Regions from separate parts of the Pseudomonas sp. NPDC089422 genome, predicted to be linked through region 2. Evidence: riboswitches for the same ligand, from Rfam matches in the RefSeq annotation. Region 2 holds a riboswitch; the other holds the start of a gene.
What was found. Region 2 has a riboswitch for cobalamin ahead of ACIPZ8_RS02045 (TonB-dependent receptor). Riboswitches for the same ligand answer to the same signal wherever they lie in the genome.
Positions count from the first base shown of each region.

Region 1: another riboswitch for cobalamin. It lies ahead of ACIPZ8_RS25130 (CbtB domain-containing protein); the one in region 2 lies ahead of ACIPZ8_RS02045 (TonB-dependent receptor).

Region 1 is NZ_JBIVHW010000016.1:83,183-87,388, reverse strand. Features, by position in the region: gene ACIPZ8_RS25155 (hypothetical protein) at 1-256, opposite strand, end outside; gene ACIPZ8_RS25150 (hypothetical protein) at 476-844, opposite strand; gene ACIPZ8_RS25145 (hypothetical protein) at 1,093-1,407, shown strand; gene ACIPZ8_RS25140 (hypothetical protein) at 1,444-1,605, opposite strand; gene ACIPZ8_RS25135 (hypothetical protein) at 1,750-1,896, opposite strand; cobalamin riboswitch at 2,055-2,279, shown strand; gene ACIPZ8_RS25130 (CbtB domain-containing protein) at 2,376-2,561, shown strand; gene ACIPZ8_RS25125 (CbtA family protein) at 2,569-3,261, shown strand; gene ACIPZ8_RS25120 (cobalamin biosynthesis protein) at 3,279-3,671, shown strand; gene cobM (precorrin-4 C(11)-methyltransferase) at 3,702-4,206, shown strand, end outside.
Region 2 is NZ_JBIVHW010000001.1:455,053-459,258, forward strand. Features, by position in the region: gene ACIPZ8_RS02040 (DUF1624 domain-containing protein) at 1-178, opposite strand, end outside; gene ACIPZ8_RS02045 (TonB-dependent receptor) at 303-2,420, opposite strand; cobalamin riboswitch at 2,527-2,733, opposite strand; gene ACIPZ8_RS02050 (GNAT family N-acetyltransferase) at 2,768-3,337, opposite strand; gene ACIPZ8_RS02055 (carboxymuconolactone decarboxylase family protein) at 3,416-3,760, opposite strand; gene lpxO (lipid A hydroxylase LpxO) at 3,854-4,206, opposite strand, start outside.

The sequences.
Region 1 (4,206 bases), on a different contig from region 2:
GGCTGCCATCGTGATACTCGACAACTTCGAGCACCTCATCCGAAGTCACAGCGCTCGGTGCGGTCAACCGATAACCATGGCTGATGGACTTTTGCGTGGTCTGGGGGGAGAGTGCCTGCCACTTTGGCAGTACGCAGGCGGCGTACACATCCGGGGATTTTGCAGTGAGCTTGCTGGCAGTGGGCTTGCCTGGGTTGGCGCACGCAACAAGACTCGCAGCGAGTGCGGCGCAACATAGGATACGAACGGTTGGCATTTGCGATTAACCTGACAGGAACGTGGGCCATTCTAGCCGGGATCGAGCCGCAGGAGTAATCCACCAAGGTCGTGCACAGGCTTGATTGCGACCGCGCAAGACTTCCGTCGAATGGGCAAGACGGCTCCATCCCCTAGAATGCACCAGGCTGATGGATCAGCACCCATCGCAAAAAGCCCGCTCTCATGTGCGGGCTTTTTGCACTTGCAGATCAACGGTTCAGGCTTTTTTACACATCAATGCAGCATCGAGCAGTCTGCCATGGTCGTACCAGGCGTCGCGCTGGTAGGCCGTAAACTGACGCTGGGCGCCTGTGCCATGCAGTTCTACCAGACCATCGGCCTGGGTGGGGTCGGTACTTTCGACGTACAGTTTCACCGAGTTGTCGCCATCGACTTCGTAGGTTTTCACGTTACCTTGAAGTTCGCCTTTGACACACCCCAGATAAGCAGGCGTGCTTCTATCGGTAGTACCGGACGTATAATCATGGCCATCCCGCACATCCCGATTCTGTGCGCACCCGGCCATCAACAGCGTGGCGAAAGTGGTTAACAGCATTGCGCCTGCGACCGATCTTGATCTCTTCACGCGACACGCTCCAGCTGCCCCATCGAGAACTTAGAAAAGAGTGGCCAAACTGAACGCCCTTTTTTGGTTTTCGTGAACCTATGGTACTGCGCAACGCACACAGCCCTATAGGCTTATTTGCTATATGGACAATGGCCCATCACGGGCAACTTTCCGTCTTTCGCGTTATTTCTTTAGCCGAGCGGAACGATTTCAATCAGCCATGTTTCTCATGCGTATAGACCAGGCGCAGCGTTCAGGAGAGACCCATGGTGTGGTGGCTGGAAGTACTCACCCAGTTCGTGATTTCCACCGGCCTCGCCGTGTTCAGCATCTTTTTGTTCTGGGCCTGCACGCTGGCGTTCAGGAGGACGTACAGCAAGCTGCTGTCGACTGCGTTGGCGGTGGCCTTGCTGGGCATCGCCGCCTTTCCCCACGGGGCAAGCTTCGCCATCAGCCAGCAGGCGCTGCTGGGGGTGGGCAACGAATTCCTGTTGCTGGTCGCGGACGCGTCGGGAGTGATCAGCGCCGTGATGATTGCATCGTTCTTCTTCAATCCTGGACGGATGCTCGATGAATCATGAAGGCAGCTGAGCGAACAGCCGCCTGTTTCACTGCTGTCAGCGTGGCCCGCCTCCGTGTCCACCGCCCATCATGCCCGGGCCGCCATGCCCTCCACCATGCCCACCACCGCCACCTGGCGGCATGAACATCCAGCAACCTGCCAGCGTGGATACCAGTGCAGCCACGACGGCGGCACGCAATACATGCTTCAACTTCATTACAACGCTCCAAAAGGCAAAACGGACAGCGCTGCAAGTGTAATTTCCAGACCGGCCGGCCTGGGCGAGCTTTTCCATTTCTTTACAGTTGCGTGGCACAGGCCTGGCCGCAAGCGGAAGGGATGAAGCCAATGCTGCCTTGCATCAGTAACGACGATAGTCCTGGTGACCACCACGATCTCCATCGTAGTAATGCCGGTGGTGATGATCACCGTCGTGCCAGTAAGGCCAGCAGCCACTGAGCAACAACAACCCTGACAACACGACAACCCATGCAGTCTTGCGTTTCATGTGCGTACCTCCGGCCAGGCGAAGCGAGGCCTTGCTTACGTTGGACTGTGCAAAACAGGGAGGTTCGGGCCGGGCGCCAACCACTGATCCTGTTTCATGAAGCCCCCTGCCCCTCGGCACAACGCCATAGCATTTGACGCCACCTTCGCCGCGTGCTCTCCTTACGCCTTGCGTCAGGTGCCCCCATCGGGGGTGAAACGGGAAATCGGTGCGTCGCAGGCCCTCACCAGGGCCGGGCAAATCCGGTGCTGCCCCCGCAACGGTAAGCGAGCGAAGCGTCCAGACCACTGTGCCACGCAGTCCGGCATGGGAAGGTGATGCTTTTCAAGGAGCCCTGCTCCTCCTCGCAAGCCCGGAGACCGGCCTGGCGTTCATGAACACCCCGCGGTGGGCGGGCGCTGTCGCATTCCCTCGGGCGCCCCGTGCCCGGGGCTGCCGCGCTTGTCCCATTGCCTACTAAAAAAGCAGAGGATCGCGTCATGCCCGTCACCAGCGCCAAACACAGCATCACCACCCCCGTTACCCTCAGCCAGCGCGTGGTCATCGCCGTCGGTGCCAGCCTGCTCGGCCTGTGCCTGGTCTACTTTGCCGGGTTCTCGCACATCGAAGCCGTGCACAACGCCGCGCACGACACCCGCCACAGCGCCGCCTTCCCTTGCCACTGAGGCTGCCATGATCATGCGTATCGCCCGCACTGCCGGGTTCAGCGGCCTGCTCGCCGCGCTGTTGCTGACCCTGCTGCAAAGCTTCTGGGTCGCACCGCTGATCCTCGAGGCGGAAACCTATGAATCGGCCGCTCCCGCAGCCGAGCACCACAGCCACGGCGAAGAGGCCAGCGCAGGCCACACCCACAGCGAGGAAGCCTGGTCGCCAGAAGATGGCTGGCAGCGCATCCTGTCGACCACCGGCGGCAATCTGGTGGTCGCCGTCGGCTTCGCCCTGATCCTTGCCGCCCTGTACAGCCTGCGTGAGCCGGGCCGCACCAGCACGGGCGCACTGTGGGGGCTGGCCGGTTTTGCCGTGTTCTGCCTGGCGCCGACCTTGGGCTTGCCGCCGGAACTGCCAGGCACTGCCGCCGCCGACCTCGGTCAGCGCCAGAGCTGGTGGATCGGCACCGCAGCCGCGACCGCAGTGGGCCTGGCCCTGCTGGTGTTCGCGCGCCATGGCTTGCTCAAGGCACTGGGCGCGGTCTTGCTGGTGGTGCCGCACGTGATCGGTGCTCCGCAACCGGAAGTTCACGAAAGCCTGGCCCCGCAAGCCCTGGAGGCTCAGTTCAAGATCGCCTCTTGGCTGACCAACGCGGCCTTCTGGGTGGCCCTGGGCCTGCTCAGCGCCTGGCTGTATCGCCGCTCCAGCCACGCCTGATGGCCATCGACCAGCCATTGCCGGCACTGTATGCCGGCTTCGGCTGCCGCCGGGGTTGCCCGGTGGAGGTTCTCGACGCCTTGCTGCATGAAGTGCTGCAGCAGCACGGCCTGAATGCCATCGCACTTCGCGGCTTTGCCAGCATTGCCGGCAAGGCCGACGAGCCAGGCTTGCAACAGCTCGCCGCACGTCACGCCCTGCCGTTGGTGGTTTTCGCTGCCGAGCAGTTGCAGGTGTACGAGCCACAGCTCAGCCACCACTCGGCAGTCGCCTACGCCCACAGCGGCTGCTGGGGCGTCGCCGAGAGCACGGCACTGGCCCTGGCCAGCCTCAGCCATGCCAGCGCCACACTCAGGGTGCCCCGCCAGGTGCGTGGCCCCGCTACCCTGGCACTGGCCTGCGCCGGATAATCGCTTCTTTCATCAATTCAAGGATCTGCCATGACGGTCTACTTCATCGGCGCCGGCCCCGGCGACCCGGAACTGATCACGGTCAAGGGACAACGCCTGATCCGTCAGTGCCCGGTCATCATCTATGCCGGCTCGCTGGTACCCGCGGCGGTGCTCGAAGGGCATCAGGCCGAGACGGTCATCAACAGTGCCGAACTGCACCTCGAGCAAATCATCGACGCCATCCGCGCCGCACATGCCAACGGTCAGGACGTGGCCCGGGTGCACAGTGGCGACCCCAGCCTGTATGGCGCCATCGGCGAACAGATCCGCCACCTGCGCGAACTGGGCATCGACTACCAGATCATTCCCGGCGTCACCGCCACTGCCGCCAGCGCGGCGCTGCTCGGCTGCGAACTGACCCTGCCGCAAGTGGCGCAGACGGTCATCCTCACCCGCTACGGCGACAGCTCACCCATGCCCGCAGGCGAACAGCTCGGTGAGCTGGCGCGGCATGGCAGCACCCTGGCCATTCACCTCGGGGTCAGGCACCTGC
Region 2 (4,206 bases):
TGGCGAACAGCGACGGGTCGGTAGCATCGATGGTCATCGGGTCGCTGACCTGGCGGTGCAGGAAGAAGGTTTCACGCACGTGGTCGAGCAGCATGAACAGGATCACCAGGCCGCGCAGGGCATCGATGCTCTGCAGGCGCTGGGTGAGCTGGGTGGGGAAGGCTGAGGCGCTGGTCATGGAAGGCGGTCGCAGGCAGGAATGATTGTCAAATGAAACGTTATCTTATAACTATTTCATTTGCTGTTGATAGCAGTTTTTGTGTTGCCTGTGCCCGCGAAGAGGCCGGGACAGGCGGCTCAAATCAGAAGGTGTAATCCACGGTAGCGAAATACGACCGTGGCGCCCCCATCACCCACTGCTCGCCACTGAACACCGACGCCACATATTCCCGGTCGAACAGGTTGTTCACCTGCAACCCCAGGCGTACATCCGGCAACACCTGCCAGCCGATGTCGGCATCGACCACGGTATACCCCGGCGCACGCTGGCTATTGGCCGTGTCGGCATAACGCTCATCTACATACCGTGCGCCAATCCCGGCATCCACCTGCTGGCCGAAGCCCTTGCTCAGCCACAGGTTGGCCGTGCGCCGCGGCACATTGGCCGGGCGGTTGCCGGCGCGGTCCTGGGCCACGCCATCGACCACCTCGGCGAAATCATCGTACTTCGCCCGCACCAGCGAAGCATTGGCCGATACCTGCCACTGCTGCCCCAGGGCCAGTTCCAGCGACGCCTCCAGGCCGTCGGAGGTCTGCTGCCCGGCCTGTTGCGCCTCGTGGGTGAGCGGGTCATCCACCAGCAGCTTCTTCTTGACGGTATGGAACGCCGCCAGCGTCCACTCGCCACGGCCCTCCCAGAAGCGCTGCTTGAGGCCCAGTTCGGTCTGCTTTGCCTCGGTCAGGTCATAGTGCATCTGTGACGGGCTGAGGCTGACCAGGTTGTCAACGCCATCCTCGCTGGTGGAGTACTGGCCATAAAGCGACAGGTCGTTGGTGACTGCAAACACCAGCCCGGCGCGCCAGTTGCCGCCCTGCAGGCTGCGGTCACTGCGACTGCCGTCGACCAGGTTGTCGAGGTCGATGTGGTTCTGGTCGCGGCGCACGCCGGTGACCAGCGACAGGCGTTCGCTGAGCTGCAGGCGGTTCTCGGCGAACAGGGCGAAGGTGTGGGTGCTGGACAGCGTCTGCGGGCGGGTTGGCGAGTCGCTGTGGAACCAGCCTGGGGTCGGCTGCCATGGGTCGATAGAGTCGCCGCCCACGTCGTTGTACGGCCGGTTGCTGTCGATGTTGAAACGCACCTTGTTGTACTCGACACCGACCAGCGTCTTGCTGGCAAGGCCGAACAGGCTGTGGTCGAAGGTGAAGGTCTGGCGGTCGCCGATCTGCTCCTGGTTGTGCTTGATCTCCAGGTAGCTCTGGCGCTCCAGCAGTGCGCGGTCAGCGTCCCAGCTGTAGTTCTCGGCATTGCGCCAGTGGCGACGGCTCTTGATGTAGTAGAGCTGGTTGCTGGCGCTGAGGTGGTCGTTGATCGTCCAGCCCGTGGTGAAGCGGGTCCACTCGTCGTGGTAGCGCTGCTCGTCATTCTGGACGTTGTAGTTCTTCTTGCGCAGGCTGCTGCGGTAATGGCCGTCGATCAGCGGCGTGCCGTAGTAGTTGGCGGGCTGGGCGTCGCCGCGCTCGTGGGCGAGGGTGAAGCTCAGGTCGTCGCTGGCGTCGAAGCGCAGCGCGGCACTGAGCGCCAGGCTGCGCGAGTCGGTGCGGTCGACCCAGCCGTTGCCGGCCTGCTGGTTCAAGGTCAGGCGATAGCTCAGGCGTTCGCTGAGGCTGCCGCCGCTGTCCAGGCCCAGTTGCTGGCGGTCCCAGGAGCCGTAGCCCAGGCGCAGGCGGTTGTGGATGTCGCCAGCGAAGGGTTTTTTCGGGATCACGTTGATCACTGCGCCGGTCGCGCCTTCGCCATAGAGCACCGAAGCCGGGCCGCGGATGACGTCGATCTGCTCGACCATCCACGGGTCGACCGGGAAGGTCTGGGTACCGGCCCCGGTGTACAGGCGCGCGCCGTCGAACAGGGTCATCACCGAGCCATGGCCGGTGAAGCCGCGCGCCGACAGGCCGGTGCCGCCATCGCCGGGGTTGCCGATGAAGGTGATGCCGGGCGAGCGGGTCACGGCGTCCTGCACGGTGAGGTTGTTGCGCTGCTCGATCTGTTCGGCCGTGAGGCTGCTGGTGCTGGCCGGGGTTTCCAGAGCACTGAGGTTCAGCCGTGAACCGGCCTCGCTGGGCGTAGCCAGGTCGACGCGCTGTGGGTCACGGGTATCGGTGATGGCCGTGGAAGGGAGGTTCAGCACAGGTTCGTCGGCCAGGGCTGGCAGGGAAACGGCCAGGCAGGCCGCCAGGGGGTGAAGCTTGATGAATCGGGACATGTCGTTCCACTACTGCAGGAATGAATGGATCCCGGTGGAAAACACGCAAAGGCGCACCGCGTACGCAGGCGCACGCGGATACCGGCCTGCGCCCGCCCACCGCGGGTTGCCAAGTGACGCTTCAGGCCGGTCTCCGGGCTTGCGAGGGTCGTGAGGCCTTCACCTTCCCATGCTGGCGCACAGTGGTGTGTCGAAGGCATCGCTCGCTTACCGTTGCGGGGGCAGCGCCGGACTTGTCGTGAACCACGACGCACCGGCTTCCCGTTTCACCCTGCGCACGGCGGCGCAGGACACCTGAAACTGGCGCGCATCTGACCATCGAATGGCCGGCGCGTCAAATGCGCGTGTCAGCGCCCGCGGCGGCGCGACACCCGCGCTTCGATGTTCTTGCGCCCGATCAGCAGGGGGGGCTTTTCCACCACCGGCTCATCGGCCAGCCACTTGTACATTACCAGGCAGTCGACCAACCCCAGGCGGGCATGGCGATAGGCTTTGGGCAGGCGGCCAACGGTCTCGAAGCCGAGCTTGGTCCACAGCGCCACCGCCACTTCGTTGCTCGCCACCACTGAGTTGAACTGCAACGCCAGGAAGCCTTCCTGGCGCGCCAGCTTCTGCGAGTGCTCGCACATCAGCCGGGCCACGCCACGGCCACGGGCGGCCGCGCAGACCATGTAGCCGCAGTTGCCGACATGGGCGCCAGGGCCGGCGGCGTTGGCCTTGAGGTAGTAGGAGCCGAGCAGCTCGCCATCGGCCTCGGCCACCAGGGTGTGCAGAGGCAGTTGCAGCCACAGCTGGCGCGCCTGCTCGACGTCCAGTTCGGGGTCGAAGGCGTAGGTTTCGCGGGCCTGGACGATGGCCTGGAAGGTCGGCCAGAAGCGCTCGAAGTCGTCGGGCGTCATGGGGCGGATGTGGATCATGGCGGTTCCTGCAGTGGCTAGGCCGCCAAGTCTGGGTGGCGCGGCGCCGTCGCGCAAGGGCGGCGACGCCGTTGGGCTTCAGCCGTTGGCCTTGCCCACCGCATCCATGGCGCGGGCCGAGTAGACTAGCGCGGCCCCGGCATTCATCGCCACGGCCACACCCAGTGCCTCGGCGATCTCTTCACGGGTGGCGCCGTGCTTGACGGCTTGCTGTGAGTGCACGGCGATGCAGCCGTCGCAGCGGGTGGTGACGGCCACGGCCAGGGAAATCAGCTCGCGGGTCTTGGCGTCCAGGTGGTTGGTCTTGGCACCCGCGCCGCTGGCGGTCATGTAGCCGGCTACGGTGTCGGGGGACAGTTGCTTGAGATCGCCGATGCCGGCCATCAACTGCTTACGGTAGGCGTCCCAGTCCATCATGCTCATCGTCTTCACCTTGGCAAGGTTGCGGGAGGAGCTTTCAGGCTAGTCGAATTTGCGCCTGCCGCCGGTTGCCGGCGACAGGTTGCAGGGGCAGCATCAGATGTAGACGAACACCAGCACCAGGGCCGCGACCACCAGCCACTTCTCCAGGTAGTAGCGCATGCGATTGCGCTTCTTCAGCGCCTTGCCGCGCTCGCGGATCTTGTAGATGCGCGTGAACAGGCGGTTGATGCCGCCGGTCTTGTCGCCGGCGTCGTTGGGCGCTGCGGCGGCGGCCATGACGTTGCGGCTGAACCAGCGGTTGAACGCGGTGGCCCAGCGGTACTTCAGCGGGCGCTCGATGTCGCAGAACAGGATGATGCGGTTGTGCTCGGTGGTGTTGGCCGCGTAGTGGATGTAGGTCTCGTCGAAGACCACGCCCTCGCCATCACGCCAGGAGTACTTCTCGC